3 regions of the Actinomadura sp. 6N118 genome follow, and region 2 is predicted to be linked to each of the others. Evidence: riboswitches for the same ligand, from Rfam matches in the RefSeq annotation. Region 2 holds a riboswitch; each other region holds the start of a gene.

Region 1 (10,213 bases), on a different contig from region 2:
GGCATCGGGATAGAGCCACATGCCGATGCCACGGGCGTCATGCTCGGCGACCGGCTTGTAGAAGAGCCCACGCCATTCGCCGGTCGGCTCGGCGTTCACGTTGACGAAGAAGGCCAGGCTGAAGCCGAAGACCTGGCTCAGCACGAGCTGTGGCCCCGCTGGCACGACGGCTCGCCCGTCCCCGTCCAGGGACAGCGCCTCGCCGTCCCGGCCAGGCACGATCTCGGCGCCCGCGTCGAGGGCGGCCTTCAGTCCCCCGCCGGTCGTGTCGTTCACCCGCGACCCGTCGATGTCCTCGACGTCGAACGTCCAGTGCGCGATGAGCATGGCATCACCTCGACCCGGTGTGCTCCCCTACGTTTCCAGCGCACCGCGACCGAGGCAAGGCCCGAACGGGGCTACCCTCACGTCAGTCGAGAGGGAGTGGGAGGTGAGCGGAAAGATCGGCCCGCGAGCCACTGGCGCGCACTTTTCCGGTCTCCAGCGCATCAGCCCAGGTCAAGCGGGCGGTCGCGAGCGAAATCCAGGTGATCGCGTCCATCTCCACCACATTGGGTGGGGTTCCCCGGGTATGGTGCGGGCCGTCGATGCACTGCACCGCGGCATGTGGTGGGACCCGGACCTCCACCGAACGGCCGGGCGCGAGTTCGGCGAGCCGGTCGAGCAGGAACCGTACGGCCCCCTTGACGACCGGCTTGGCGGGTTCGGTGACGCCGGCGTCGTAGGCCGCCAGGACGGTGTCGAACGCGGTGCGGCGGAGCGATCGGGGTTCGTCGTCGCCGGTGTGAGGGTCGAGCCCGAGCTCGGCACGCTGCTCGTCCAGAACGGCACGGGTTAGGCGGTTACGCGACATCGACACCGAGGTTATCGCGTGACTTTCGGTGGTCGTCCGACCACCTCACCCGCCACAATCGGGCTTCACCCGGTAAAAAGGGACCGGTGCCGACGCAAGGATCGGGGGGCCGGCCGGGACGGAGTCCCGGCGGGAGGAACACGGAGGTTCGTTAGATGGCCGAGGCTCTGCCCCTGCAGCCCGGTGATCCGCAGCGTCTCGGCGACTACGAGATCACCGGCCGGCTTGGCGTGGGCGAACAGGGCGCCGTCTTTCTGGGCCGCAGCCCGGCTGGCGGCACCGTCGCGGTGAAGCTCCTGCACCTGCGGCTGAGCGGCGAACCCGCCGCGCGGGCGCGGTTCGCCGGCGCGTTCGCCGCGGCCCAGCGGGTCAGCGGATTCTGCACCGCCGCGATCATCGACGCCGACGTGGAGAGCGACCGCCCGTACGTGGTCAGCGAGTACGTCGGCGGCCCCTCCCTGCACCAGCTGGTCACCGAGGAGGGCCCGCGCGGCGCCGCGGTGACCGAGCGGCTGGCGGCCGGCATGGCGATCGCCCTCGCGGCCGCGCACCGCGCCGGAGCGGTGCATCACGACTTCAAACCCGGGAACGTCCTGCTCGGCAGGGACGGCCCCCGGGTCACCGATCTCGGCGTCGCGCGAGCCCTGGAGGCGGTCTGCGCCAACCCGACGGGCCGCGTCGCCGACGATCCTTGCTACAAGTCCCCGGAGCAGTTGCGCGGGGTGGGCATCGGCCCGGCAGCGGACATGTTCGCCTGGGGGGCCACGCTGCTGTTCGCGGTGACGGGGTCGGCTCCGTTCGGGGAAGACTCCCAATCCGAGGTGATGCAGCGCATCGTCTACGACGAGCCCGATGTCTCCGTACTGCCCGAGGCCCTGCGCGAGGTGGTGGGTGACGCACTGGCCAAGGAGCCGGAGGACCGGCCAACGGCTCGCGACGTTCTCCAGCGCCTGCTCGGCGAGGACGGGACGCTGGCCGGCCGACTGCCGGAACGGATGGTGGCCGAGGGCCGCGGTCTCGCTGACGGCACCGCGCCGATCCCCGATCTCGCGCCGGTCGACTCGCCCGTGCAGCGCCCTCAGCCCGCCATCACGGTGCGGCCGCCGATCTCCGTTTCACCCGCCGTGCGGAATGAGATGGAGATCACAAGGCCTGAGCGCCCGGCCGCCGCCTGGGTCGAACAGGCACCCCCTGCCACGCGCTCCGAAGAGGCCACCCAGGCCATGCCCGCGCTCCCGCCGACTGCGGCCCCGGCCGCGCCGGGGGCTCGGAGCGCTCCGCGCACTCCGCGCGCTGCGGCAGCGCCGCCCTCCCATCCGGGCCCTGCCGAGTCCCCTGGACGGACGCCGCACCTCATCCCCGGCATGGACACCGGCGCCCAGCAACAACTTCCGGACGACCGGCATCAGCACACGGCGGTGCTGGCCGCTCCCCCGGTCTCCCGGAGACCACGGATCCCGAAGTTCCGGCGGCCCGACAATCACGTTCTCGGCGTCGCGGCCTCGCTGACCATCGGCGTCCTGGTCGGCATCGCGATCATCGCCCTGGTCCTGTGGCCCCAGCTGAACGGCGACGCAGGCGACCAGCCGCAGGCGAGGCCGGCGAACGACGACCGGCCGGTGTCGACGATCCCCGAGGTCTTCGCCGGCACCTGGAAGGGCACCGCCGTCAACGCCAGGAGCGCCGCCTCGTTCTCGATCGAGGTGACGTTCCAGGCCGGGGGGAAGATCGCGCAGGCCAGGTTCAACAACTGCGTCGGCACGCTCGCGCTCACCAGCGGGACCACCCAGCGGCTGGAGATGTCCCTGACCGTGGCCAAGCCGTGCACGAGCGGCAACGTGCGGGTGGTGCGCCAGTCGGACGGCACGCTGCAGTACGCATGGATGCACCAGCCGGGCGCCAACCCTGGCTACCAGGGAAAGCTCAAGAAGAACTGATCGGCCACGTCCGCCCCAGCTCGACCGCATCCGACTCAGCTCGACCGAATTGTCTGGTCTAGCTGCAGATATCGCAATGGATCCAATAAGGTACCCCCTTGTCGGTTCCCCTGGATCATGGTCGCCCTGCCCGTGCCCCCGCTCGTGGCCGCGACAGAAGGAGTCCCTTGTGCGGGCTGTCCCCCGAAGGCTGCTGATCACTGGCTCGATCGCGGCCTGCGTCGGTGCCGCCGCCGCGTTCCCCGTGCTGGCCGCCGACCCCGACGATCCCCTCGTTCAGGTCACCGCCGCCGAGGGCACGCCGATCCCCGGCAAATACATCGTGACGCTGAAGAGCGGCGCCTCGACCGCCGCCGCCGCGCAGCAGGTGAAGGCCTCCGCGGTGGAACGGTTCGACGGCGTGCTCAACGGCTTCGCCGCCAAGCTCGACTCCGCCCAGCTGGACAAGCTCCGCCGCGACAGCCGCGTGGCCGCGATCGAGCAGGACCAGATCGTGAAGATCAGCGGCGGCACGCAGCGTTCGCCCCTCCCCTGGGGGCTCGACCGCATCGACCAGCGCAAGCTGCCCCTTTCCAAGTCGTACCGCTACAGCTCCATGGGCCGTGGCGTGAACGCGTACGTCATCGACACCGGCCTCGACGTGAAGCACCCGCAGTTCCAGGGTCGCGCCTCGATCGCCTGGAAGGCCGCCCAGTACGCCGACGGCGCCGACTGCAACGGCCATGGCACCCACGTGGCGGGCACCATCGGCTCGCAGCGGTACGGCGTGGCCAAGCAGGTCAAGCTGCGTGCCCTCCGCGTGCTCGGCTGCGACGGCACCGGCCCGATGTCGAACGTGGTCGCCGCCGTCCGCTGGCTCCGTACGAACGCGGCCAAGCCCGCTGTGGCCAACATCTCGGTCGGCGGGTCCAAGTCCACCGCGCTCAACACCGCTGTCGCCGCCCTTTCCAAGTCCGGCGTCTTCGTCGCCGTGGCGGCAGGCAACGACAACAAGCCGGCCTGCAACACCTCGCCCGCTGGTGCGCCCGGGGTCGTGACGGTCGGCGCGAGCGGCCCGCGCGACGGCCGGGCGGGCTTCTCCAACTACGGCAAGTGCGTGGACATCCATGCCCCGGGCGTGGGAATCGCCTCGACCTACCCCGGCAACGAGCGCGAGACCCTCGACGGCACTTCGATGGCGTCACCGCACGTGGCGGGCGTGGCCGTCCTCTACCTCACCACCCACCGCAAGGCGAGCTTCGCGCAGGTAGAAAAGTGGCTGAACACCAACGCGATCCCAGGGCGCCTCAAGGGCCTCCCCACCGGCACGCCCAACAAGCTTCTGTTCAAGGCAAAGCTGTGAACCGACTCACATAGGATGTCCCGGCTCCCACGTGGCGCCCTGCTTCCGGGACTCGCAGCCATCGCACCCTCGTCAGGGGTTTAATCTTGGCGAGGCAACGAACAGTTCTTTAAAGTTCATTGGCATTCGGTCGGTGACTCGCCTCGGCAAGACAGGCAGTCTGGCCGAACCCGCCGAGTCCCGCGACATGCCGCGCGGGAACCGGGGACCCACCTGTCGGACCTCCCAGGCTCAGTCCTGGGCGGCTCGACCGGGGTGAATCCGGATCCGCACCCAGCGGACCCGATAGGGCTGACTCCCGGCCCGAACCCGTCAGCTAACCCGGTAGGCGATCGAGGAGAGGAGATACGTGGAGACCCCCACCTCCACTCGCTGGCGCCGCACACGGCTCGCATTGGTAGCCGTCGTCGGCGTCGTTCCGCTGGTCGCGAGCGCCACGGTCACCGGTCCGTCGGCGCAGGCCGACCCCGGCGACAGCGGCCGTCTGACCAAGCTGAACAAGCAGATCGAGAAGCTGGACAAGGCGTACGGCGGCGACCTGGCCAAGCTCAAGGACACCCAGCACGAGGTCAAGGAGGCCCTCAAGAAGGCCCAGAACCTCAAAGAGGACCTGACCGTGGCCCGCGGGCTGGTCGCACAGATCGCCGCCTCCCAGTACATGACGGGCGGCGCCGACCCGTCCGTGGCCGTCCTCGCCAACGACGACCCCTCCACGTATCTCAACAACGCCTCCCTGGTCAGCCACGTGGCCCAGAACCAGGCTGCCAAGGTCCAGCAGATCCAGCAGCTGGTGAACCAGCAGGAGCAGGCCAAGGTCGAGGCGCAACGCAAGGTCAAGCAGCTCGAGAAGCAGATCAAGGAGCTTCTCAACGAGAAGGCCCGGGTCAAGGAGCTGCTGAAGAAGTACAAGCCCGAGTCACCGAGCGCCGGGATGAACGGGGTCACGCCCCGCATGAAGAAGGTCCACGACATCCTGGACGTGGAGTTCGGCCCGTTCCCGATGATCGGCTGCGTGCGCTCCACCGGCGACCCGCAGGACCACGGCACCGGCCACGCCTGCGACTTCATGGTCACCACAGGCGGCCGCATGGCCACAGGCAGCGCCCAAACCCTAGGCGACCGCACCGCCGCGTACGTCATCGCCAACGCGAGCAAGCTCGGCATCAAGTACGTGATCTGGCGCCAGCGCATCTACGACATGCGAAGCCCCGGCTGGAGGGGCATGAGCAACCGAGGCGGCAATACCGCCAACCACTACGACCACGTCCACATCTCGGTCTTCTAGGCGCGCTGCGCTTTAGCGCGAGGGCGCTGCATACGCCAACAGGCGGTGCCGGGTGACAGCAGACCCGGCACCGCCTAATGACGTGCAGTACTAGACGTCGCCAGCCGACTTCTCCTGACCCTCGCCCTCCTGACCCTCGGTCTCCTGCCCCTGAGTCTCATGGTGACCCTGGGTCTCGTGCCCTTGCGTCTCCTGGTGCCCCTGGTTCTCGTGGTGCCCCTGGTTCTCGTGCCCCTGATGTCCCTGGTTCTCGTGGCCCTGGTGCCCCTCGTGGCCCTGGTGCCCCTGGTTCTCGTGGCCCTGGTGCCCCTCGTGCCCCTCGTGGCCCTGGTGCCCCTGGTTCTCGTGGCCCTGGTGCCCCTCGTGCCCCTGGTGCCCCTGGTTCTCGTGGCCCTGGTGCCCCTCGTGCCCCTCGTGGCCCTGGTGCCCCTGGTTCTCGTGGCCCTGGTGCCCCTGGTTCTCGTGGCCCTGGTGCCCCTCGTGCCCCTGGTGCCCCTGGTTCTCGTGGCCCTGGTGCCCCTCGTGCCCCTCGTGGCCCTGGTGCCCCTGGTTCTCGTGGTGTCCCTGGTTCTCGTGGCCCTGGTGCCCCTCGTGCCCCTGGTTCTCGTGCCCCTGATGTCCCTGGTTCTCGTGGTGTCCCTGGTTCTCGTGCCCCTGGTGCCCCTGGTTCTCGTGGCCCTGATGTCCCTGGTTCTCGTGGTGTCCCTGGTTCTCGTGCCCCTGGTGCCCCTGGTTCTCGTGGCCCTGGTGCCCCTCGTGCCCCTGGTTCTCGTGCTTCTTGAAGATGGGGTCGCCGTTGTGGTAGCCGCCGTAGCAGACGTAGTCATCTCCGACAGACAGCAGCGAGCCGCCGGCCTGGACGCAGTGCCAGTCGGAGACACCGGTCCCGGCGCTGGCCGGTCCGGCGCCGGGCAGCATGGCGATTGCTACGGCAGCGCAGGTAGCCGTCAGCATGGGGAGACGCTTCACAAAACTCTCCAATTCACTTTCTGTAATCGCATCGCTACTAACCGCAACAATCATGCCCGGGTGCGGCCCCTAAAAACCCTCAGGAACCAGGCAGACGCAAAGAGCGCCCGGCACCTTGTGGTGCCGGGCGCTCGGTTCGTTTGGGCGGGTCAGTCGGCGTAGCTGGGGAGGGTGCGCTCGTGGGCCTCGCGGAGCTCCGCGAGGGGGATGGAGAACAGCTCCTTGGTGTCGCCCGGGGCGGAGAACGTCAGCGAGTCGCCGCCGATGACGCCGAGCTGGGTGACCGGGACGCCGGCCTGCTCGCAGAGGGCCGCGAGGCGGGCCTCGCCGCCGGGGCGGATCGCCACGACGGCGCGGGCCACGGACTCGCTGAACAGGGACACGAACGGGTCAACCGGCAGTGTGATCCGGGCGCCCAGGCCGCCGTGCAGGCAGGACTCGACGAGGGTCTGGGACAGGCCGCCGTCGGAGACGTCGTGCGAGGCTGTCAGGAGCCCCTCGCGGGCGGCGGTGACCAGGACCGAGGCCAGCGCGGCCTCCGCTGCCAGGTCGACCAGGGGCGGCAGGCCGCCCAGGTGGTCATAGACCACGTGCGCCCATTCGGAGCCGCCGAACTCCTCGCGGGTCTCGCCGAGGAGGGCGAGGGTGGCGCCTTCGGAGGTGAACGACATGTTCACGCGGCGACGGATGTCGTCGTGGACTCCGAGAACACCGATGACCGGGGTCGGGTTGATCGGCGTGGTGCCGGTCTGGTTGTAGAACGAGACGTTGCCGCCGGTGACCGGGACGCCGAGGTACTGGCAGGCGTCGGCCAGACCCTCGACCGCGCGGGCGAACTGCCACATGACGCCGGGGTCTTCGGGGGACCCGAAGTTAAGGCAGTTGGTGACCGCCAGCGGACGGGCACCGGTGGAGGCGACGTTGCGATAGGCCTCCGACAGCGCCAGCTGGGCGCCGGCATACGGGTCGAGGCGCGTGTAACGGCCGTTGCCGTCGAGGGAGAGGGCGATGCCCAGGCCGCTCTCGTCGTCGATGCGGACGACACCGGCGTTCTCGGGCATGGCCAGAACCGTGTTGCCGAGGACGTACCGGTCGTACTGCGAGGTCACCCAGGTCTTGCTGGCCAGGTTGGGTGAGCCCGCGAGCCAGAGGACGGTGTTGCGCAGGTCGTCGGCGTTGGCCGGACGGGTCAGGCGGCCGGGCGTGTCGGCCTGGAGGGAGCCGAGGTCGGCGGGCGGCGCGTAAGGCCGCTCGTAGACAGGGCCCTCGTCGGCGGCGGTGCCGGGCGGGATATCGACGATCGTCTCGCCGCGCCAGGTCATCACCAGGCGGCCGGTGTCGGTGACCGCGCCGATCACGGTGGCGGGGATCTCCCACCTGGCGCAGATCTCCATGAAGCGGTCGACCTTGTCTGGCGAGACGACCGCCATCATGCGTTCCTGCGACTCGCTCATGAGGATTTCCTCGGGGAGCAGCGTCGCGTCGCGCAGCGGGACGGTGTCGAGCTCGACGTGCATGCCGCCGGTGCCGGCCGCGGCCAGCTCGGTGGTGGCGCAGGAGACACCCGCGGCGCCGAGGTCCTGGATACCGACCACGAGGTCCTCGCGGAACAGCTCCAGGCAGCACTCGATGAGGAGCTTCTCCATGAACGGGTCGCCGACCTGCACGCTAGGGCGCTTGGCCTGAGACTCCTCATCGAACGTCGCGGAGGCGAGCACGGAGGCGCCGCCGATGCCGTCCGGGCCGGTGCCGGCGCCGAACAGGATCACCCGGTTGCCCGGGCCGGGGGCGACCGCGCGCTTGATCTCATCGTGCTTCAGCACGCCCACGCAAAGCGCGTTGACCAGCGGGTTTTGCGCGTAGCAGGCGTCGAAGACGGTCTCGCCGCCGATGTTGGGCAGGCCGAGCGAGTTGCCGTAGCCGCCCACGCCCGCGACGACGCCGGGCAGCACCCGCTGGGTGTCGGCCGCGTCGGCCGGGCCGAAGCGCAGCGAGTCCATGACGGCGACCGGCCGGGCGCCCATCGACATGATGTCGCGGACGATGCCGCCGACGCCGGTGGCCGCGCCCTGGTAGGGCTCGACGTAGGACGGGTGGTTGTGGGACTCGACCTTGAAGGTCACCGCCCAGCCGTGGCCGACGTCGACGACGCCGGCGTTCTCGCCCATGCCGACCAGCAGCGCGTCGGTCTTGGGCGCCTTGTCACCGAACTGGCGCAGGTGCACCTTGGAGCTCTTGTACGAGCAGTGCTCGCTCCACATGACCGAGTAGATCGCCAGCTCGGCCGAGGTGGGGCGGCGGCCCAGGATGTCACGGACCCGCTGGTATTCCTCATCTTTCATGCCGAGCTCGGCGAAGGGCTGCGGCCGGTCCGGCGTCGCCGCGGCGGTGGCGACGGTGTCGGTCTCGTGCACGACCGGCGGGGTCATCGCCGACGGCGCGCGGACCGCGGGCTGCTCGCCCGTGTCCGAGGCCGGAACGGCGGTCTCCTCGGTCGTCGCGGCGGCGATCAGGGCAGCGTCGGCCTCCGAGATCGCACCCGACTGTGAAGCGGCTGACTCTGAGGCGGCGGACTGCGACGTGGCGAACTCTGAAGCGGTGGACTGCTGCGAATCAGCGGTGGACTGTGAGGCGGCGGGCTTGGGCGGCTCGGCGTTGGCGAGGCCGGTCAGCGCCGCGAGCGCCTCGTCGGCCGCCTTGGGCTCGGCCGGGGCCTCCGGGGCCTGCGCTGCCTCCTCGACGGGCTCTCCTGGCTCCCGGACGACCTCCCCAGGCTCCTGAGCGGGCTCTGCGGGCTCCTGAGCGGCCCACGCGAGGTGTGGAGCGGGCTCTAGGGACTCGGGGGCGTCGTGTTCCTGCTGGGCCTGTGCGGGCTCTGCAGGGCCGGACACGTCACGGCTCTCGGCCTGGGACGCCGGGGTGGCATGGACGGCCTGGGTGGCTTGGGTGGCTTGGGAGAACACTGCGGCGGCCTCGGCGGTGAGCTCCACGGTTTGCCCGGCCGACGGGATCGGGATCCCCCCGGCGGCGGGTACGGCCGGGATCGGGCCGGTGCCGGTCGCGGCCTCCGCCTCGGCCTCGTCCGCGAGGGCCTCGAAGGCCTGGGTGACCGAGGGGTCGACGGGCTGCAACTCCGGATCGTCGGCGTCCGACTTGAGGTCGGCGAGCCACTCGAGGCTCGGCTCGTCCTCCCGCGAGCGGGGATGTCCCTGCGGGGCACCGGGCGTGCTTGGCGGCTGCTCGCTCATGCTCTGCTTTCCGTTCGCTTCCGCGGCTCGCTCATGCGTCGACCAGTTTCTTGACGATCGAAGTGAAGAAGCCGAGCCCGTCGGTGGACGGGCCGGTCAGGGACTCCACGGCGTGCTCGGGATGGGGCATGAGGCCGACGACGTTGCCGGCCTCGTTGCGGATGCCTGCGATGTCGTTGAGCGAGCCGTTGGGGTTGACGTCGAGGTAGCGGGCCACGATCCTGCCGCTCTCCTCCAGTTCGTGGATGGTGGAGGGGTCGGCGGTGAAGCGGCCGTCCCGGTTTTTGATGGGGATGACGAGCTCTTGGCCCTCACGGTATTCGGAGGTCCAGGAGGTCTCCGCGTCCTCCACCCGGAGTCGCTGGTCGCGGCAGACGAAGTGCAGTCCGGCGTTGGGCAGCAGCGCCCCCGGCAGCAGGTGCGACTCGCACAGCACCTGGAAGCCGTTGCAGATGCCGAGCACGGGCAGGCCGTCGCCCGCGGCGGCCACCAGCTCGGTCATGATCGGCGCGAACCGCGAGATCGCGCCCGCCCGCAGGTAGTCCCCATAGGAGAACCCGCCGGGCAGGACGACGGCGT
Region 2 (10,213 bases):
GGTAGGGGTACGGACCGCCCTTGTCGATCAGGCGGATGGTGTCGCCGGCTTCCTTCGGGAGCCGCGATTCGCAGATCGGCTCGATCGCGGCGGCGGATGCCGGGGCGAGGGCGGCGGCAGAGAGCCTGCCGGCGGACGCCGCCTCCACGGCGGTGGCGGGGAGCCCGGAGGCAGACGCCGTTTCCACCACCGTGCCGGAGAGCCCGGCGGCGAGCCCTGCGGCGAGCAGGGGGACGAGGAGCCTTGAGCGGACAGGTTTGCGTGGGCGGGGGGTGACCATGTGTCGATCCTGTGCCGCCGGACCGCCCTCAGGTCAAGACAGGCCGGAACAATTCAGCAGATATTGATGATCTTGCTACCTGGATTTCGGCACGGTCGGCGCGGTCCACACGGTCGGAACGGTCCGCGCGGTCGGAACGTCGGCGCGGTCAGCGGACGCGGCGGCGGCCGACGATGAGGAGCACCTCGCGGAGGGCGTCGGCGGCCTGCCGCATCGTCTCCTCGGGGACACCCGCCATCACCTCCCGGTGAGCTCGGCCGGTGACCTTGAGGCCCGCCTCAGCCGCGCTCAGGCCCTCAGGGGTCAGCCGCACCCATCGACTGCGGGCGTCGTCGGGGTCCGCGTCACGTTCGACGTAGCCCTCCTTGGTGAGCCGCTGCAGCACGTTGCTCGTGCCTCCCGACGTCAGGAAGAGCGCGCGGGTCAGTTCGGTGGGCTTGAGGCGGTACGGGTCGCCCGCGCGGCGCAGCGCGACGAGCACGTCGAACTCGGCGTAGGTCAGGCGGAGCTCGGCCAGTTCGGCGCGCATCGCCTGTTCGAGCAGGTTGCTGAGCCATGCCGCCCGTTTGGTGAGTTCGAGGTTGGCGATCGCCGCAGACGACAGCCCGTCCTCTTTCCACTTGGGCACCAGCGCGTCGACGACGTCCTTGTTCTCGGCTTCCTGCACGTCCCCGAGGATACTCGGCAGATAGGTTGCTTTTTAGAAAGCTTCTTCTTAAGGTTTTCACTATGACATCCATCCTCCTCAAGGGCGGCGTCGTCATCGACACCGACCCGTCCCCCACCGTTCTCGGCGTCTCCGATGTCCTCATCGAGGACGGGCTGATCGCCGCCGTGGCCCCGGACCTGCCCGGCGAGGCCGGCACCGAGGTGATCGACGCGAGCGGCACGTACGTACTGCCGGGGTTCATCGACACCCACCGTCACACCTGGCAGGCCGGACTCCGCGCGATCCTGCCGGACAGCACCCTTCCGGTGTATCTGGAGCGGATCCTCTACGGCATCGCCCCGCGCTACGAGGCGCGCGACGTCTACGCGGGCGTGCTCGGCGGCGCCCTCGAATGCCTGGACACCGGGATCACGACGCTGCTCGACTGGTCGCACATCCAGCTCACGCCTGCGCACACCGACGCCAACATCGAGGCGCTCAAGGCGTCCGGCATCCGCTCGGTCTTCGGTTACGCATACGGAGGGGGGCGCGACCTCGACGCGATGGCCGCCGAGACCCGCCGTGTCCTCCGCGAGCACTTCGCCGGCGACCCGCGTTCCATGGCGCTCGCCGCGTTCGGCCCGGAGATCAGCGCCGAACGAGGCGTCGCCGAGTGGCGGCTCGCCCGCGAACTCGATCTGCCGGTCACCGCGCACATGGGCGGCCACGGCACCGAAAGCGCCGAGCAGGGCCTGGCCCTGCTCGAAGGCGAGGGGCTCCTCAGCCACACGGCGACCTACGTCCACGCCAACTTCTACACCGACGACGCGTTCAAACGGATCGCGGCGAACGGCGGCAGCGTCTCGATCACCCCGACCAGCGAGACGATGCTGAACATCGGCTACCCGCCCACCGGCCGCGCCCGCGCCGCGGGACTCCCCACCTCGCTGAGCGGGGACACGGTGACGACCGGGCCCGGCGACATGTTCAGCCTGATGCGCGCCGCGTACATGTTCGAACGCGTCCGGCCGGACGAGGCGGGCATGGGCTTCACGACACGGGACGTGCTGCGCATGGCGACCATCGAGGGCGCCGAGGCGCTGGGCCTGGCCGACATCACCGGCTCGCTCCGCCCGGGCAAGCAGGCCGACCTCATCATGCTCCGGACCGACACCCTCGGGATGGCCTCGGCACACGACCCGATCGCGGCCGTGGTCCTGTCCGCCGACACCAGCAGCGTCGACACGGTGCTGGTCGGCGGCCGGGTCGTCAAGCGCGCCGGCCGCCTCGTCCATCACGACGTTCCCGCCGTGCTGGCCGGCATCGCCGAGTCCGCCGCCCGCGTGAACCAATAGCCGTGAACCGATAGCCGTGGGCCGAACGGCGGTTGGCCAATAGCCGTGGGCCGATAACTCGGAGGTGACGGAGGGCGGCCGCGTGGCATGCTGGCGACGTGGACGACCTGGACGACAATCAACCAGCCGTACAGTTCGAGATCTCCGAAGAGCTGATGCCGTTCCTCCCCGCGTCGCGGCGGCGCGCACGGCAGCGGATCGCCTACGACGGAACGTCGACGATCGGTCACCTCGTCGAGGCACTCGGCGTTCCGTTGCCCGAAGCCGGGCCCATCACGATCGGCGGCACCGCTGCCGAGCCGTCGCACCGGCCTGCCGCGGGCGACGTGGTGCAGGTGGCGCCCATGCCCAGGCCGCAGCCGGTGCCGCTGGAGCCGGGACAGCACGCGCCGCGTTTCCTCCTCGACGTGCACCTGGGCACGCTGGCCCGCCGGCTGCGGCTGCTCGGCCTGGACACCGCGTACCACAACGACATGGACGACCCCGCGCTGGTCGTTCAGGCGAACGAGGAGCGGCGCGTCCTGCTGACCCAGGACCGCGGGCTGCTGCGGCGCCGTGCGTTGTGGCTCGGCGCGTACGTGCGCGGGTCGCGGCCGGACGACCAGCTCGGCGACGTGCTCGACCGGTTCGCACCCGCGCTGCGGCCCTGGACGCGCTGCACCGCCTGCAACGGCGTGCTCGTCACCGTCGGCAAGGCGGAGATCGAAGCCCAGGTCCAGGCGGGCACGCTGCGCAGCTACGACGTGTACGGGCGCTGCGCCGACTGCGGCCAGGTCTACTGGCGCGGCGCGCACGGCGGCCATCTGGAGCAGATCGTCGAGCGGGCCACCCAGGCCGTCGCGGCGTCCGGGGCCTGAATTGGCTCACACTTCACTCCTTCCACTCCATCCCGTCCGAGGAAGAGAGGGATGATTGGCCGGAGAGGTGATGACCATCAATGTTGTCGTAGGTGCCGCGATCATCCGGGACGGCCGCCTGCTCGCCGCCCAGCGGGCCGAACCCGCCGAGCTGGCGGGTGGCTGGGAGTTCCCCGGCGGCAAGGTCGACCCGGGTGAATCCGATGAGGACGCGCTGGTCCGGGAGTGCCACGAGGAGCTGGACGTCAAGGTCGCGCTGGGTGGGCGCATCGGCGGCGACTGGCCGCTCGGTGCGGAGAGCGTCTTGAGGGTCTGGACGGCCGATCTCGTGGAGGGCGAGCCGCAAGCGCTGGAGCATCTCGCGCTGCGCTGGCTGAGCCGCAACGAGCTCTACGAGGTCGAGTGGCTGCCCGGCGACCTCCCCGTAGTCGAGGCCATCGCTTCTTACCTGCGCTGATCTAACGCTTCTTACCTGCGCTGATCTAACGCCACAAGCGGCCGCAGAGTCCTCACTCCGCGGCCGCTCTCACGTTCAGACATCACGACTGGAACTGCTGCGGGTCAGGAGATGCGGTTGGCTCCGGCGTAGTCGGAACGCTCGGAGAGCTTGGAGATTTTGACTACGTCGCCTGTCTGCGGGGCGTGGAGGTAGTGGCCGCTGCCTACATAGATGCCCATGTGGTGGAGACCGCTGCCGAAGTAGACCAGGTCCCCGGCGCGCAGGTCGCCCTTGTCGACCTTGCTGCCGAGCTGGAAGAGGTCGCCGGTGTAGTGCGGAAGACCGGACTTGCCGACCTTCGCATACGCCCAGACGACCAGGCCTGAGCAGTCGAAGCTGTTCGGGCCCGCAGCCGCCCACACGTACGGGCTGCCAAGCTTGGTGACGGCCTTGCGGGTCATCTTGGAGGGCAGGTCGTTGCCCTTGATGACGGCGGTGAAGCCGGACTTGGGGTCCTTGACCTTGGTGGTCGTCAGCTTGTCGAGCTGCTTGGTGACCTCGCCCACCTTGGCCTTGGCGGCCGACCTGGCCTTCTCGGCCTGGGTGGCGGCTTGCTGGGCGGCCGTGTTCTTGGCCTGAGCGTCCTGCTGGGCCTTGGTGGCCTGGTCGATCCGCGCCTGCAGCGCGTTCACGACGGAGGCCTGGTTCTGGACCAGATACGCCGAGCTCGCCAGCCCTTCGGTGGTGTTGCCGGAGGCGGCCATCAAGTCGGGGCCGCCGGTCATGTAGTTGCTGGCGGCGAGGCGGGTGAGCTGGTCGCGGGCGGGGGCGGCCTGGGCCGTCAGGACGGCGGCCTGCCGGGTGACGTCGCGCAGGGCGTTCTTGGCCTTGCCGAGCTCGACCCGAGCCTTGTTGTACTGCTCGGTCAGCTTCTCGGCCTCGGTGTTGAGGGCGTCGAGCTGCTTGCGCAGCTCGCGTTCGGTGGGCTTCCCGGTCGTGCCGGGGGTGGGAGCGACGGCGGCGGTGCGTCCAAGGGTGGACGGCGCGGCCTGTGCGGGGGCGATGGTGGCGCCGATCGCGATCACCGCGGCCGCGGAGGCCGTGGCGGCGATGGGCACGACGAAACGGCGCCGCTGGGGGTCCGGTGCCAAGCCGGTGTTCTCCTCTCCTCGTCCGCCTACCGGGTTAGCTGACGGGCTCGGGCCAGGAGTCGCCCTACCGCGTCACGTGAACGCGGATTCGCCCCGGGGGGATGTGGGTCCCCGGCTCCCCCACGTGGGGGGACTCGGCGGTCCGGCCGCCGCCCTCGACAGGGCGTCGAGCAGCCGGATCCGCAGGAGCGTACAAAGAAATGGCAAAGTACGCCAAACGGGACAACTGTGGTGAGTGGGGCAGCAGCGAGACTTTCGCCACATCTTCCGTGGTCAGGGATGGTCACTCTCCGCTCACCTCGCACGCGTCGTTCGGGTGAACGACGTACAGCCACCTGGCGAAGAACGCGATGGCGACCGCAGCGGCCACGCCGGGCAAATGTCACAAAGGGCGCCAATCAGGGCGTAAGATACGTCGGTTGTGCGGCGACCGGCCGGTACTGGTTGGCGCGGCAAGTAGAATCGGTATGGCCGCACGTCTGCGGCGACCTCCACTCCTTCACCCAAGCGAGTTCGCATGCCCTTCTCCACGCGCGATGACCTGCGTAACGTCGCGATCGTCGCCCATGTCGACCACGGCAAGACCACCCTGGTCGACGCCATGCTCTGGCAGTCCGGCGCCTTCCGCGAAAACCAGGCCGTCGATGACCGCGTCATGGACTCCAACGACCTGGAGCGTGAGAAGGGCATCACCATCCTCGCCAAGAACACCGCGGTCCGGCACAACGGGATGACGATCAACATCATCGACACCCCAGGCCACGCGGACTTCGGCGGCGAGGTCGAGCGCGGCCTGTCCATGGTCGACGGCGTCGTCCTGCTGGTGGACGCCAGCGAGGGTCCCCTCCCCCAGACCCGGTTCGTGCTGCGCAAGGCCCTGGAGGCCAAGCTGCCGGTCATCCTGGTCGTCAACAAGACCGACCGGCCCGACGCGCGCATCGACGAGGTCGTGGACGAGACGTACGAGCTGTTCATCGACCTCGACGCCGAAGAGGAGCAGATCGAGTTCCCGATCGTCTTCGCCTCCGGCCGCGCCGGGCGCGCCTCGCTCAACAAGCCCGGCAACGGCGAGCTGCCCGACAGCGAGGACCTGGAGCCGCTGTTCGAGGTCATCACGAACACGATCCCGGCGCCCTCGTTCGACCCGGACGCCCCGCTCCAGGCGCACGTCACCAACCTCGACGCCTCCAGCTACCTCGGCCGGATCGCGCTCTGCCGCATGTACGCGGGCACGATCAAGAAGGGCCAGCAGGTCGCCTGGTGCCGCCATGACGGCAGCATCGAGCGGGTCAAGATCACCGAGCTGCTGATGACGGACGCGCTGGAGCGCAAGCCCGCCGACGAGGCCGGCCCCGGCGACATCATCGCGATCGCCGGCATTCCGGAGATCATGATCGGCGACACCATCGCCGACCCCGACGACCCGCGCCCGCTGCCGCTGATCACGGTGGACGAGCCCGCCATCTCCATGACCATCGGCATCAACACCAGCCCGATGGCCGGCCGGGAGAAGGGCACCAAGGTCACCGCCCGCATGGTCAAGGACCGCATCGAGCGCGAACTGGTCGGCAACGTCTCCATCCGCGTCCTCGCGACCGAGCGTCCCGACACCTGGGAGGTCCAGGGCCGCGGCGAGCTCGCGCTGGCCATCCTCGTCGAGAACATGCGCCGCGAGTCCTACGAGCTCACCGTCGGCAAGCCCCAGGTGGTCGCCAAGGAGATCGACGGCAAGAAGCACGAGCCGGTCGAGCGGCTCACCATCGACGTCCCCGAGGAGCACCTGGGCGCAGTCACCCAGCTCATGGCGGTCCGCAAGGGCCGCATGGAGCACATGATCAACCACGGCACCGGCTGGATCCGGCTGGAGTTCCTGGTCCCGGCGCGCGCCCTGATCGGTTTCCGTACCGAGTTCATGACCGAGACCCGCGGCACCGGCATGGCGCACCACGTGTTCGAGTCGTACGAGCCCTGGTTCGGCGAGCTGCGCACCCGCCCGTCAGGCTCCCTCGTGGCCGACCGCACCGGCCCCGCGACCGCGTACGCCATCACCAACCTGCAGGAGCGCGGCACCTTCTTCGTGGGCCCGACCACCGAGGTGTACCAAGGCATGATCGTCGGCGAGAACTCGCGTTCCGACGACATGGACGTCAACATCACCAAGGAGAAGAAGCTCACCAACATGCGTTCGTCCACCGGTGACGAACTCGAACGGCTCACCCCGCCGAAGATCCTCTCCCTCGAAGAGGCCCTCGAGTTCTGCCGCGAGGACGAATGCGTCGAGGTCACCCCGGGCGCCGTCCGGCTGCGCAAGGTCGTCCTGGACGCCAAGGACCGCGAGCGCACCCGCGCCCGTGCCAAGCGGTCCAGCTGACCGCATACTCTTAGGCACACCCTCCAGGGGTGTTTCGAAGCCCCGCGGGGTACTCGAACCCGCGTTACGGCGGACCGAACGCTGCGACCGACCGCGGCGGACCGAGCGTTACCGGCCGACCGAGCGCCAAGGGAACGGGGGCCGTCCCACCAAGGGACGACCCCCGTTCTCCTTTTCCAGGCTCAGGCCAGGCTTTCCAGGCTCAGGCCAGGCTTTCCGGGCTGGGCCGGCTTTCCGGGCTCAGGTCAGCTACCGGCCTCAGGTCAGCGGACGTCGACGAACGTCGACTTCAGCGGGAAGTCGTAGTAGTGCGTCGCGTTGCCCTCGTACCACCACTGGAAATAGGTGTCCTTGGAGACCCTGAAACGGGCCTTGAAGGAGCCCTTGGAGTTGGTCTTCGGGCGGGCGTACCAATACCACTTCTTCTGGCCCTTGATGCGGCCCACGATGTAGACCCGCTGCCCGCCGAACGGCACGTACTTGTTCTTCGGGTCGTGCGTGAGCACACCGCTGAACGTGACGTACCCGCCCTTGCGGAGCTTGCGCGGCGTCACCTTCCACTTCTTGGCCAGGGCGTTGATCCGGGTGTCGCGGACCACGGGGCTCACCGTGGGCTTGAGGACCGGGCCGCCGGCGAACCTGATCCGGTACCAGCCGTGCGCGAAACCCGCGTAGTACCTGCCGGAGAAGGCGCCGCCCTCGCGGGTCTTGAGCTTGATCGGCTTCGCCTTCTTGGACAGCGGCATGCGGTACCACTTGTTGGGCTTAATGGCTGGCGCGTTCTCGATGATGAGGTCCTTGCCCGCGCTGACCGTGCTGCCGTCGACGGCCGTCAGCCGTCCTGACACGGTCAGCCACGCGTCCTTGGTCGTGGAGACCTTGAAGTCCACGATCTTGCTGGCCGCCGGCTCAGCGGCCGCGTGGGCGGTGGCGGGCGCGACCAGCGAAGCAGCCAGCGTGGCGGCGCCGAGTGTGCTGAAAGTTCTGCGCATGAAGGTTCTTCCCCGGGGGAGTAGTGCATGCGCATCACGGTTGAGGCGCATGCACACAAGACGCCCACCCCGACCACGGGGTTGGCCCCCGGATGATCACGGAACCACAACGTCCCACAAGTCCAATGTCAGCTGGGTGAGAGCTGCCGACAGGCCGCGGCCGGCGGCCGAAGCGTGGAAGGGCGGCCAGCCGACGGCCGGGCCCCTGGAAGGGCTGTCAGCCGACGGCCGGGACGCTGAAAGGGCGGCCTCCCCGGTGGGAGACCGCCCTTGCGCTAGCCGGCTGTGCCGTCTAGTTGAGCTGGACGGTGCCTGTCACGTCGGCGGCCAGGCGGAGCTGGTCGCCGTCGCGGAGGGGGGCCTCGACGCCGCGCGGAAGGCGTTCACCGTTGACGAACGTGCCGTTGGTGGAACCCTCGTCCCGTACCCAGGCGGTCCCTGACGGGTCGAGCCAGACGGTGGAGTGGCGCCGTGACACGTTGTCGTACTGCGTGAACGTCGCTGCCACCGGCGACTGGCCTGCGTCGCGGCCGAGCACGAGGTGCTGCCCGACCGAGACCTTCAGCTCCCCGGTCGGGAAGTGCACGCGCAGAACGGGCGTACCCTGCGCCGGAAGAGGCCGCAGGCACGAGTCGCACTGTGAGGCACCCGGGTTGCTCAGCACCGCCTCGCAGTAGGGGCACATGAACGCCGTGTTGTCGGCTCCCGGCCGCGGGGGCTGACCTATCTGCTCGGGCGGGAGCAGGGTCTGCTCACGTCCGGGCGGCGGCGGCATGTGCTGCTGCGGAGGCGGCGGGAACGCGTGGTCGCCCGGCATGGGCGGCTGGTGCTGCTGGTCCGGCGCCGGCGGTGCACCCCAGCCACCCTGCACCGGCGGCGGGGGCGCGCCCCACTCCTGCTGCTGCTGCGGTGGTGCCGGAGGCGTGTGACCGCCCGGGTGGTGGTGCGGCGCCTGCTGCTGTGGCGGGGCCTGCTGCTGGGGCGCCTGCTGGTATTGGTCGGGCTGGTACTGCTCCGGCTGGTATTGGTCCGGCTGGTATTGGTCCGGCTGGTACGGATCCGGCGCCTGCTGCTGCGGCGGGGCCTGCTGCTGGGGGGCCTGCGGCATCGGCGCACCCCATTGGTCCTGCGGGGGCTGCTGGTGCGCGGGCTGCTGGTGCTGCTGCTGATCATGCTGCGGCGCGCCCCAGGGGTCCTGGGGCGGCGGAGCCTGTTGCTGCGGCGCCTGCTGCTGGTACGGGTCCGGCATCGACGGGGCCTGCTGCTGAGGAGCCTGCTGATACGGGTCCGGCGGCTGCTGCTGGTACGGCTGCTGAGGCGGCGCCTGCTGGTAGGGCTCCTGCTGGTAGCCCCCTTGCTGCTGGGGTTCCTGCTGGTAACCCTGCCCGTACTGCTGCTGCTGCGGAGGCTGCGGCCCCCCGTAGGGCGGCGGAGACTGAGGCATGGGAGGTCCTGGTGGCTGGTTTTCGTACCCACCCGGGCGGCGGCCGCCACCGGCGCGGGCCAGATTGGCTCCGCAGCTCAAGCAGACCAGATCGCCAGGCTGGAACGGCTCATCACAGACAGGACAGTTCAAGGTCGCCATGACACATCCCCGGCGCGCACCCCGGCGCGGTCGAGCGTCGATGTGAGGTGATCCATGTCACCCCTTCGCGGGATCCCGATGTAGTACACCCGCCTTCCCTCCGGCCCCTCGTCCACGGACACCTGAACTCGGGGTCCTGCGTGTTCCTTTTCCCTATCGCCGTCGGCGACCGCCCCGTACCGGCGGCGTCCCAGAGAGGACAGCGGCACGATCCGCTGGTTAGCCGACCCCTTCCAGAGTAGAGAGCCACTCTCAGGGTGTCGCCCCCCGGGATTGAGCCGGTCGACGTACGGCCCCGTTATGACAGCGTCACACATTTCCAGGATCTCGCGTGCCTGCGGGTCGCGCGAGAGCCGGGAGTAGACATATCCGCTGTAGACGAGAATGTCCAACCTAATCGTCTCACGTGCTGGGTCGTCCCGCCACGTACGGATTCCCGTGACCAGCGCCGCCAGGGCGGCCGGCTGCTGGAACGGTTCCCCGCCGGAGATCGTCACGCCGTCCACCGGGCCGGGCAGCGAGGCCAGCCAGCCC
Region 3 (10,213 bases), on a different contig from region 2:
CGGGTGTGTCGAGCCAGCGCAGCACGCACTCCATCTCCTCGGCGGTGGCGCTCCCCGACGGGCCCGGCCCGGGGAAGACCGTCTCGGCGGTCGCGACGAGCGCGTCGAGGTAGGGCCGCGGATGGGCGCGGGGCGGGATCGTCCCGGCGGCGACGAGGCGGCCGTAGCGGACCACCGCCAGTTCCCAGCCTCCGTCGAAGGACGGGCGGGCCGCCACAAGCTGGGCAATGCGAGCCAGCGCGGTCAGCCGCTGGCCGCGCGCTGCCGCCCGGATGAACGCGGCGAGCCGGTCGCGCTGGGCGGCGGCCTCCTCGTACCGCAGCTCCACCGTGAGCCGGTCGATGCGCACCTGCGCGGCCGCCACCACCGGCCGCACGTCGCCCTGCATGATCGAACGGGCCGAGTCGGCGTGCACCGCGTAGGCCGTGGCGGGCTCGCGGCCCTCGCACGGCGCACCGCACCGGCCGATCTCCCCGAGCAGGCAGGTGCGGGCGGCGCCGCGTTCGATGAGGCGGAGCGTCAGCCGCTGGGTGCACTGCCGCAGCGGTACGGCCTCGTGCAGTGCGGCCTGGGCCTCCTCTGCCTGCCGCCGGGATGACAGCGGGCCCAGATAGACGGCGCCGTCGTCCTTGCATTCCCGGACGATCGACAACCTGGGGAACGGCTCGACGGTGAGCTTGAGCCACATTGCCCGCTCGGGGAACTTCGACCGCCGGTTGTAGCGCGGTTTGTGCTCGGCGATCAGGCGCAGCTCGCGAACCTCGGCCTCCAGGCCGGTGGCGCACACGATGGTGCGGACCCTTTCGGCGAGGCCGACCATCTCACGCACCCGGTGCCGGGTCTCAGAGCCGGTGAAGTAGCTGCGCACCCGCGCCCGCAGATCGCCGCTCTTGCCCACGTAAAGCACCTCGCCCCGCTCGTCCTCGAACAGGTAGACACCCGGGGCGCTGGGCACGCCGTCGGCGAGGTAACGCTTCCGGCGCTGCTCGGGCGTGGGCGCCTTGGCGAAGGACTTGAGCTCCTCCAGCGAGGTGACGTTGAACGAGCCGAGCCGTTCGATCAGGCCGTGCAGCACGTCGACGGTGGCGCGGGCGTCGGCCAGTGCGCGGTGGATCGGCTCGGTGGCAGAACGGAAGAAGCGGGCCAGCGTGCCCAGCTTGCAGTTGGGCACCTCGTCCTTGGTGAGCACCCGGCGCGCCAGATCGACGGTGTCGATGACGGTGAACGCCGGCCACGCGTAGCCCTGCGCGGCGCAGGCCGCCTTGAGGAACCCGGTGTCGAACGAGGCGTTGTGCGCGACGAGCACGCACCCGCGGGCGAACTCCAGGAACGCCGGCAGCACCTGCTCCATCCTGGGCGCCGCGTAGACCATCTGCTGGGTGATGCCGGTGAGCGCGGTGATGAACGGCGGGATCTCGCCACCGGGGTCGACCAGCGTGCCGAAGTCGCCGAGCTCCACTCCCCCGCGCACCTTGACGGCCCCGATCTCGGTGATCGCCGACTCGGCCGGGGAGCCGCCGGTCGTCTCCAGGTCGACGACCACGAAGGTGACGTCGGCGAGGGGGGTACCGAGATCGTCCAGGGTGCCCTGAACGCCCTGGGCGCCGGGGCCACCGGGGCCTGGGGCGCGGCTGGCGGGGCGGGCCGGGTGGGTCATGACCGCGACCGTAGAGGGCGCCACCGACAGTTCACCGACCGCTAGGGTTGGAACACGGGCCGGGGGCGACCCGTCAGCTGGGGGCTGCAGCAAGGCGTCAAGCGCAGCTTGTCCGATGCAAGGGCGGGGGCTGCAGCGAGGCGTCAAGCGTCAGCTTGTCCGTTGACAGGGCGGATGGGTGGGGGCTGTGGGATGGCGTCAAGCGCCAGCTTGTCCGTTGAAAGGGCGGATGGGCGGGGGCTGCGGGATGGCATTTGTGCTGGTTAAGGTGCCTTACACCCGGAAATACTAGGCGAACGGCGTCGAAACGGGCACTGGGAGGAGCGGGATCATCGACAGCGGCCCCGGAGCGGAAGCCGAACGCCTGGCCCGTCCTCTTCCCGAGGCGGTCCGCCAAGGCGTGGTGGAGGCCGCCGCCGAGCTGATCGGCACCCTGCCCGCCACCGACGTCCCGCTGCCGTTGCGGCGGTTCGCCCAGTTTGAGCGCCGCAAGCGCGCCAAGCTCGCCGGGCAGCACATCGCCGCACTGCTGGAGAAGGACGCCGACTTCCGGCTCCGGGTGGCCGAGCACCTGCGGGAGGCAGAGCCCGAGCTGGTGGCCGCCGTCGAAGACGGCCAGGTGCCGCCAGCGGCCGATCCGGTGCGGGTCGCGACGGTCGGCTATCTGCTGCGGCCGACCGGCTGGACGGAGCTGGCCGAGGCCGCCCGCGCCGAGCTGGAACGCTCCGCGAGCGCGTCCGAGGGCGAGGCGGCGGAACGTAAGATCGCCGCCCTCCGGGAGGAGCTCGCGGCCGCCCGCGCGTCACGTTCGGCCGAAGTGGAAAAGCTCCGCGGCGAGCTGCGCGAAAGCAAGGCCGAAGTGGCCGAGCTGCGCCGCAAGGTGCACGACGCTCGCCAGAAGGCCAAGGCCGCCGAGGCACGCGCCACTGAGCTGGCCGCCGAGACCGCCCGCGAGCTGAGCACCGCCCGCGAGACCACCGCCGCGGCCGAGAAGGAGGTGCGCAAGCTGCGCGCCCGCCTCGAACAGGCTGAGACCGCCGCCGAGCACGCCCGCCGCGCCGCCCGCGAGGGCCGCAACGTGGAGGACGTCCGGCTGCGGATGTTGCTGGACACGCTCGTGGACGCCGCGCAGGGCGTCCGGCGGGAGCTGGCCCTGCCCACCATGATCGAACGTCCGGCCGACGCCGTCACCGGGGTCCAGCCGGACAAGCTCGTCCACCGCAACCTGCCTGGCCGGGCACTCTCCGACGACGATCCGCAGCTGCTCGACCGGCTGCTGACGCTGCCCCAGGTCCACCTGGTCGTGGACGGCTACAACGTCACCAAGACGGGCTACGGCGAGCTGCCACTCGCCGACCAGCGCAGCCGCCTGCTGTCCGGTCTGGGCGGGCTGGCCGCGCAGACCCGCGCCGAGGTCACGTGCGTCTTCGACGGGGCCGAGCTGGACGCACCGGTGGCGATCGCGGCGCCGCGCGGCGTCCGGGTCCTGTTCAGCCGTCCGGGACAGACCGCCGACGAGCTCATCGCCGAGCTGGTCCGGGCCGAGCCCTCCGGCCGCGCGGTGGTCGTGGTCTCCTCCGACCGCGAGGTGGCCGACGCCGCCCGCCGGGCAGGAGCCCGCCCGGCTGTGTCTACTTTGCTCCTTCGTCGCCTTTCACGGCCTTGACTTCCTCGCCTTGCGGCTCGGAAGTCAAACCGCGAAAGCGGCAAGGGCGACATCGCTTCACGACCCGTCAGCGCGCTTGCGTGCGGGGTTGAAGCTCGCGGTCACGGTTCTGTCACACCCTCCGCGTACCTTCCGTCACAACCGAGGTACGACAACCGAGGTACGGAGGACGACATGCTGATCGAGTGCGACGGCTGCCAGGTGCGCGGCACGGGCTGCGGCGACTGCGTGATCACCACTTTGCTGGCAGCGCCGGCCCAGCCCGGTGCCGGGGACATGGTGGACCTCGACGTGGACGAACGGCGCGCCCTGCAGGTGCTTGCCGATCTTGACATGGTGCCGCCGCTGCGGCTGGCACCGGGTCGCGAGCGCGCGTCGTGACCGAGCAGTCACGGGACGCTGTAAATGCCGAACGAGCTTGACGAATACTGACGATTCGGTTGTGACTGGTGTGACCCCTCGCTAATGTCTCCCGCGAATAGTGGACGAGAGGGGCAATTCCGACCGTGGCCAGTGATCGCAGCTCCCGCCGGCTGATGGCGACCGCATGCCTCGCCGTGACGACCTCCATGGCGCTGCCCGTGGCTCTGCCCACGTCGACGGCGCACGCCGAACCCAAGCCGACCGCCAGCCAGGTTCAGAAGAAGGTGAACAAGCTCAACGAGCAGGTCGAGCAGCTGGTCGAGAAGTACAACCAGGTCGGCGAGGACCTCAAGCGCGCCAAGAAGAAGATGCAGGCGACGCAGAAGGCCAGCCGGGACGAAGAGCTCGCCTTCGCGACGCTCCGCGAGAAGGTCGCGCAGATGGCGGCCACCGCGTACAAGAACGGTGAGACCGGCGACGTCGCGGGCTTCATCGGCGCCGGTGACCCCCAGGCCGTCCTCGACCAGTCGGCGGTCTTCACCCACCTGTCGCGCAACCGCAACTCCGAGCTGGGCCAGTTCCTGGCGGCCGCGCAGCGGGTGCGCCGCGAGAAGGCCCAGGCCCAGAACGCCTACGACGAGGTCGCCGCCAAGGCCAAGGACCTGAAGAAGCAGAAGGCCACGGTCGAAAAGTCGATCAAGGAGCAGCAGAAGCTGCTGAGGAAGCTCGGCATCAAGCCCGACAGGCCCGGCAGCGGTGGCGGTGGCGGCGGCGGCGGCAGCTACAAGGGCCCGGCGAGCGGCTCGGCCCGCGTGGCGTTGAACTTCGCGTACAGCAAGCTCGGCACGCCCTACCTGTACGGCGGCACCGGCCCGCGCTATGACTGCTCCGGCCTGACCATGAGGGCCTGGGAGGCCGCCGGGGTCAACATCACCCGTACCACCAACACTCAGTACGCGGCCACCAAGCGGGTCGCGAAGAGCGACCTGCAGCCCGGCGATCTGGTGTTCTTCAGCGGCCTCGGCCACATGGGAATGTACGTCGGCGGCGGCAAGATGATCCACTCTCCGCGCACCGGTAAGAGCGTCGAGGTCGTGCCCATCACGTCCGGCTACTATGCGTCGAACTACTACGGCGCCGGGCGGCCCTGACGGACCCTAACGGGCTCCCAAAGGGCCCCGTGAGACACGGCACATCGCGAACGGACCAGGTCTGACCTGGTCCGTTCTCTTTTGCGGGGGATTTGCTTTCGCGTGACCTTTTGATACTTTGTGGCGACTCGCGGCGCCCACCAGGCGTCGCATCGCCCCTGACGCCCTCGGGCGTCACGGGAGGCGGGCGCCCTCCAGGTGCCGCCTCCTCGCGCGGCACCCTCCAGGTGCCGCCGCCGGTGCGACGCCCTCCACGCGCCGCACCAGGTCTCCACGGAGACCGGCCGGCCCAACCGCACAGTGCGCACGCTCAGCAAGCTCGAACGAGCATGGCGTGCATGGCGCCAGCGAGCGCGTCACGGCGGTTCGACCATCGGGCACCGGCCATCGAGCGAACGCCCATCTGAGGCCGCTCATCCAAACAAATCAGCGCCGCGCTTTCGCACACGGGACACAGGGTCCCGCTGTACGGGCCTCATCACGCCCAAGGATCGCCGCGGCAGCGCCGAGTCCGCCATCGCGCGGAGCCGGGGACCCATATGCCGGCGGCACGGCCCTTCGCAGGGCATGCCTCCGACCGGGGTGAATCGGCGCGCCCACCCTTCGATCTTCTCGAACGGGGCGCACCGTAGGGCAACTTCCACGCCCGAACCCGTCAGCTAACCCGGTAGGCGTCTGGAAGAAGGAGATGCCCCTGTCCAGCAACGCTTTCAGCACGACCCGTCGCGTCCGCGTCGCCGGTGGCCTCGCGATCGCCACTGCGGTCGTCACTCCCCTCGTGGCGGCAGGCCCTGCCCCTTCTGCTGAGGCGGCCACCAAGGCCGTTCCCGTGGCCAAGGTCGTCAAGCAGGCCAAGCAGAAGTCGTGGGCTGCCCGCCAGAAGACGGCGCAGAAGGCCCTCAAGGCCGCCCACAAGAAGAAGGGCAAGCCGTACCGCTACGGTGCGGCAGGCCCGAACGCCTTTGACTGTTCCGGTCTGGTCCAGTGGTCCTACCGGAAGGCGGGCGTCAAACTGCCGCGCGTCACGACCGCCCAGTACCGCGCCGTGAAGAACAAGGTGTCCTGGAAGAAGCTTGCTCCGGGTGACCTCGTCTTCTTCCACGGCAAGGGCCACGTGGGCATCGTGAGCAAACGCAAGGGGAGCAAGGTGTGGATGATCCACGCCCCTAACTCCGGCAGTCATGTGAAGGTCGTCAGGCTCAACAGCTACCGCAAGAAGACCTTCTCTGGCGCCGTCCGTCCCTACTGATCCAGAACCCGACTGAACCAGAACCACCCCCTAGCGGGCGCGGCCGTCCTTTCCCCCCGGGCGGCCGCGTCCGTCCCTCCCCCTTCCCTCCCTCCCCCTTCCCCTCCCTTCCCTCACACCGAATCTCAGGCCGTCCTCGACGGCCACCGCCGAGTCCATACACACGGAGCCGGGGAACCACTTTCCCCCGGGGTGAATCGGCCTGCCTGCAGGCCGTAGGGCAGCTTCCACGCCCGAACCCGTCAGCTAACCCGGTAGGCGGCATGGAAGCCCAAGGAGAGCCCCACTCGTGGCAGGCAAGCACCGCAAACCCAGCCCGCTGGTCATCAGCCTGCGGACCACCGGCGGCCTCGTCGCCGGCGCGGCCGTCATCGGCGCGGTCGCAGTCACCGCCCAAGCCGCCATAGGCGCGGCCCCCGCCGGAACCGTAACGGCCAAGCCGCCGGTCGCCGGCGCGGCAGCCGAACTGGCGGTCAAGGCCAAGGCCAAGGCCCCCGGCTCGCACAATGTGCCGAAGAAGCTCTCCGGCGACGCGAGCAAGGCGCGCACCACCCCCAAGACCACCGCCGCCGCGAAGGCCCCCGTCAAAGCCGCGCCGAAGACGCCCACCGCCGTCGAGGCCATCAAGCTGGCGACGTCCCAGGTCGGCATCGCTGAGAACAGCAGCGGCGAGACCAAGTTCCAGGACTGGTACATGAGCACCACCCGCGCCAAGGAGACACTGGCGCGCGACGGCGGTGACCTGGAGGGCTACAACGACGCCGCGTGGTGCGACATGTTCGTCTCCTGGATCGGCGAGCAGCTCGCCTTCGGCCACGGTATGGGCAGCGACGCCTGGACGGTCGAGCACGCCAAGTGGTTCCAGAGCCGGAACCGATGGGGCAGCAAACCCCAGCCGGGCGCCATCGTCTTCTTCAGCTGGGGCGGCTCCAAGAACATCGACGACATCGAGCATGTCGGCATGGTGATCAAGGACAACGGCGATGGAACGATCCAGACAGTGGAGGGCAACACCTCGAACGCGGTCAAGACCCAGAACCGTCCGGCCAGCCAGATCGTGGGCTACGGCTACCCCGACTACGCGAAATGACCCGTCTGGCGCGGGCCGCGGCGGCGGCTCAATAGGATCGGCCGCATGGAGGACCAGCGCTCCGGGCCGCCCGACGAGCAGCGCTCCGGCCCGCCCGGCGAGCGGCGCTCCGGCCCGCCCGGCGAGCGGCCTAGCCCGCCACCGGACGAGGAGCCCGGCCCGGCGGACGAGCGCTCCGGCCTGCCGGACGAGCAATCCGGGCCGCCGGACGAGGAGAGCGGCGGGCTCGGCGGCTTGCCACGCCGCCGGGCCGTCGCGCTGATCGGCCTCGGTGCGGCCGCCTGCGCGCTGGTGGCCGGGGTCGGGCTGGCCACGACCGGCGAGGACGCGACCCCTCGGCAGGCCACCGCGACGGCCCCGGTCGCGGGCGTTCCCGACGCCCGCGCCGTCGAGACGGTCCTCGCCAACCGCGCCGCCGCCGTCCGCGAGCACGACCGTGCGCGGTTCCTCGCCACCGTCGCCTCGGCTCCGGCGGCCTACCAGGAGGCGCAGGCCAAGGTCTTCGACAACCTCGCCAGGCTGCCGCTGGAGTCCTGGCGTGAACGGTACGAGGCGATCGAGCCTGCGGGCCTCTCCGGCGCACCGGCCGTCCGCGTCAGCCTCCAATACAAGCTGCGCAGTTTCGATCGCGGCGCGGTGGCACGCACTCGCTACCTCACGTTCGCCGCCCGATCCGGCACCTGGGTGATCATCGGCGATGCCGCGGGCCGTGGGCTGCGCGACGATGTCGAGATCTGGGACGGCGGCCCGATGACCGTCCGGCGTGGCCGCAGCGGGCTGGTCATCGGCGACGCTCCCGGCCTTGACGGGATAGCCCGGCGCCTCGACGCGGCCGTGTCCGTCGTGACCGGCGTGGTCGGCTCCGATTGGCCCAGGCGCGCGGTGGTGCTCGTACCGGCCGATCCCGCCATGGCGGCGGCCCTGGTCGGCGACGCCCAGAATCTCAAGGAGATCGCGGCGCTGGCCACGGTTGCTCCCTCGGCGTCCGGCGGGCGTGGCGAAGACCGCGTCATCGTCTCGCCGGGCACGTTCGGCCGCCTGAACGACCTCGGCCGGAACGTCGTCCTCACCCACGAGCTGACCCACGTGGCCACCGGTGGCGCCAGGGACGGCCGTACTCCGCTCTGGCTCATCGAGGGCTTCGCCGACTATGTCGGCTACCGCAAGGCCAAGGTGAGCGTACGGTCGGCGGCCCGCGAGCTGAGCCGGGAGGTCTCTGCGGGCCGCGTGCCCGCCGCTCTCCCCGGCCGCGCGGCGTTCGAGGGCACCTCGCCGCGCCTCTCCCAGGCGTACCAGGAGGCATGGCTGGCCTGCCGGATGATCGCGGACCGGTACGGTGAACGGGAGCTCGTCCGGTTCTACCGCTCCGCCGGGCGCCGGTCCGAAACGGCCGCCCTGCACGAGGTGCTGGGCGTCACCCCCGCTCGCTTCACCGCCATGTGGCGTGAATACCTGCGCGAGGAGCTGCGTTGACCGAGTTGGAAGAACGGGCGGACGGCCAGGCCGACCCGGACGGCACAGACACCGCAGGCGGCATGCGGCGGCCGAGGATCGCCGCCGCGATCGCCGCCGCTGTGCTCTTCGCGGCCGTCGGGGTGATCCTGGTGGTGACCACGCCGTGGCATCCGATCCCCGAACACGTGCCGGGCGGCCCGGTCGCCGCCGATCCCGCCCTGGACTTCACCCCGGCCGAGATCGCCCGTTCGCGCGCCTTCGACTCCGCGCTGACCCCGCCCGCGTACGCCCGGCTGGTCATCGGCCTGGCCCTGGTCGTGGTCCTCGGCTTCACGCCACTGGGCTCCCGGCTCATCGGCTGGGCGACCGCGCGTGTCCGCCGGTGGCCGCTCCGGGTGATCGGGGCCGCCCTCGTCCTCACCACCGTTCTCCGGCTGGCCGGGCTGCCGTTCGCCATCTGGAGCGAATCGGTCCTGCGCCGGTACGGCCTGTCCACCCAGAGCTGGCCGGAGTGGCTGGTGGACCAGGCGAAGTCGCTCGGCGTCACGTGGGCGATCTGGTCGATCGCGCTCCTGCTGCTCTACTGGCTGCTGCGGCGCTTCCCGCGCTACTGGTGGACGGGAGCGGCGGCGGGCGCGTTCGCCCTCGTGATCGCGGTGTCGTTCATCTACCCGATCGTGGTCGAGCCGGTCTTCAACAAGTTCCACTCGCTGCCCGCGGGGCAGCTCCGGACCGACCTGCTGGCCATGGCCGAACGGGACGGCGTGCCGGTGGAGGACGTGCTCGTCGCGGACGCGTCCCGTCGTACCACCGCGCTCAACGCCTATGTGTCCGGCTTCGGCTCTACCCGGCGCATCGTCGTGTACGACACGCTCCTGAAGTCCCCGCCCAAGCGCATCGAGTCGATCGTGGCGCACGAGCTGGGCCACGCCAAGCGCAATGACGTCCTCCACGGGACCCTGATCGGCGCCCTGGGCGTCGCGGGGGCCGTGTGCCTCCTCCAGCTCCTGCTGACCTCCCCCGCCCTGCGGCGCCGCGCCCAGGCGGGGCAGAGCCTGGCCGATCCCCGTTCCGTGGCGTTGCTCCTGGCTGCCATCACCGTGGCGACCCAGGTGGGCGGCCCCGTTCAGAACCTCATCAGCCGCCACATCGAGGCCCGGGCCGACGCGCACGCCCTCGACGTGACCCGCGACCCCGAGACGTTCGTGACGATGCAGCACGAGCTGTCCGTCCGCAACATCTCCGAGCTCGAACCGGACGCCCTCGAACACGTGCTGTGGTTCAGCCATCCCGCGACGCCTGAACGCATCGCCATGGCACGCGACTGGGCCCGCCAGAACCACGCGCCCGAGCCTCCCCCGCTCACCCGCCGCTAGCGTCCGTCGGCTTCGGGGCGGGCGTGGTGTCCGTCGGCTTCGGTGCGGGCGTGGTGTCCGTCGGCTTGGGTGCGGGCGCCGGTGGGACCGCCTGGGCAGGCGGAGCAGACGCAGCCGGCGGAGCCGGGGTCGCGCCCTGGGGGCCGACGAGGAGGGACTGCTTGAGGGCGCTGCCCTTCACCCAGTCCTCCCAGCCGAGCTGCCAG

Evidence for each region. A riboswitch is a leader RNA that binds a small molecule or an ion and turns the genes downstream of it on or off. The one in region 2 is predicted to bind cyclic di-AMP.
Region 1: linked by a shared signal. The riboswitch ahead of ACH34W_RS28520 (coiled-coil domain-containing protein) and the one ahead of ACH34W_RS36905 (NlpC/P60 family protein) in region 2 are both predicted to bind cyclic di-AMP.
Region 3: linked by a shared signal. The riboswitch ahead of ACH34W_RS05710 (CHAP domain-containing protein) and the one ahead of ACH34W_RS36905 (NlpC/P60 family protein) in region 2 are both predicted to bind cyclic di-AMP.

The regions. Positions count from the first base shown of each region.
Region 1 covers NZ_JBIRAZ010000011.1:278,399-288,611, forward strand. Annotated here, with positions in the region: gene ACH34W_RS28500 (LamG domain-containing protein) at 1-327, opposite strand, end outside; gene ACH34W_RS28505 (sterol carrier family protein) at 410-853, opposite strand; gene ACH34W_RS28510 (serine/threonine protein kinase) at 1,009-2,790, shown strand; gene ACH34W_RS28515 (S8 family peptidase) at 2,960-4,132, shown strand; cyclic di-AMP (ydaO/yuaA leader) riboswitch at 4,294-4,479, shown strand; gene ACH34W_RS28520 (coiled-coil domain-containing protein) at 4,482-5,417, shown strand; gene ACH34W_RS28525 (hypothetical protein) at 5,508-6,371, opposite strand; gene purL (phosphoribosylformylglycinamidine synthase subunit PurL) at 6,536-8,815, opposite strand; gene purQ (phosphoribosylformylglycinamidine synthase subunit PurQ) at 9,666-10,213, opposite strand, start outside.
Region 2 covers NZ_JBIRAZ010000017.1:132,520-142,732, reverse strand. Annotated here, with positions in the region: gene ACH34W_RS36930 (ribonuclease domain-containing protein) at 1-280, opposite strand, end outside; gene ACH34W_RS36925 (MarR family winged helix-turn-helix transcriptional regulator) at 429-947, opposite strand; gene ACH34W_RS36920 (amidohydrolase family protein) at 1,010-2,284, shown strand; gene ACH34W_RS36915 (Mut7-C RNAse domain-containing protein) at 2,392-3,141, shown strand; gene ACH34W_RS36910 ((deoxy)nucleoside triphosphate pyrophosphohydrolase) at 3,212-3,598, shown strand; gene ACH34W_RS36905 (NlpC/P60 family protein) at 3,703-4,731, opposite strand; cyclic di-AMP (ydaO/yuaA leader) riboswitch at 4,739-4,881, opposite strand; gene typA (translational GTPase TypA) at 5,249-7,102, shown strand; gene ACH34W_RS36895 (hypothetical protein) at 7,366-8,094, opposite strand; gene ACH34W_RS36890 (FHA domain-containing protein) at 8,387-9,538, opposite strand; gene ACH34W_RS36885 (4Fe-4S single cluster domain-containing protein) at 9,667-10,213, opposite strand, start outside.
Region 3 covers NZ_JBIRAZ010000002.1:407,470-417,682, reverse strand. Annotated here, with positions in the region: gene ACH34W_RS05735 (DEDD exonuclease domain-containing protein) at 1-1,657, opposite strand, end outside; gene ACH34W_RS05730 (NYN domain-containing protein) at 2,058-3,323, shown strand; gene ACH34W_RS05725 (hypothetical protein) at 3,498-3,704, shown strand; gene ACH34W_RS05720 (NlpC/P60 family protein) at 3,830-4,837, shown strand; cyclic di-AMP (ydaO/yuaA leader) riboswitch at 5,331-5,527, shown strand; gene ACH34W_RS05715 (C40 family peptidase) at 5,526-6,086, shown strand; cyclic di-AMP (ydaO/yuaA leader) riboswitch at 6,224-6,361, shown strand; gene ACH34W_RS05710 (CHAP domain-containing protein) at 6,376-7,176, shown strand; gene ACH34W_RS05705 (hypothetical protein) at 7,222-8,649, shown strand; gene ACH34W_RS05700 (M48 family metallopeptidase) at 8,646-10,007, shown strand; gene ACH34W_RS05695 (Ig-like domain-containing protein) at 9,994-10,213, opposite strand, start outside.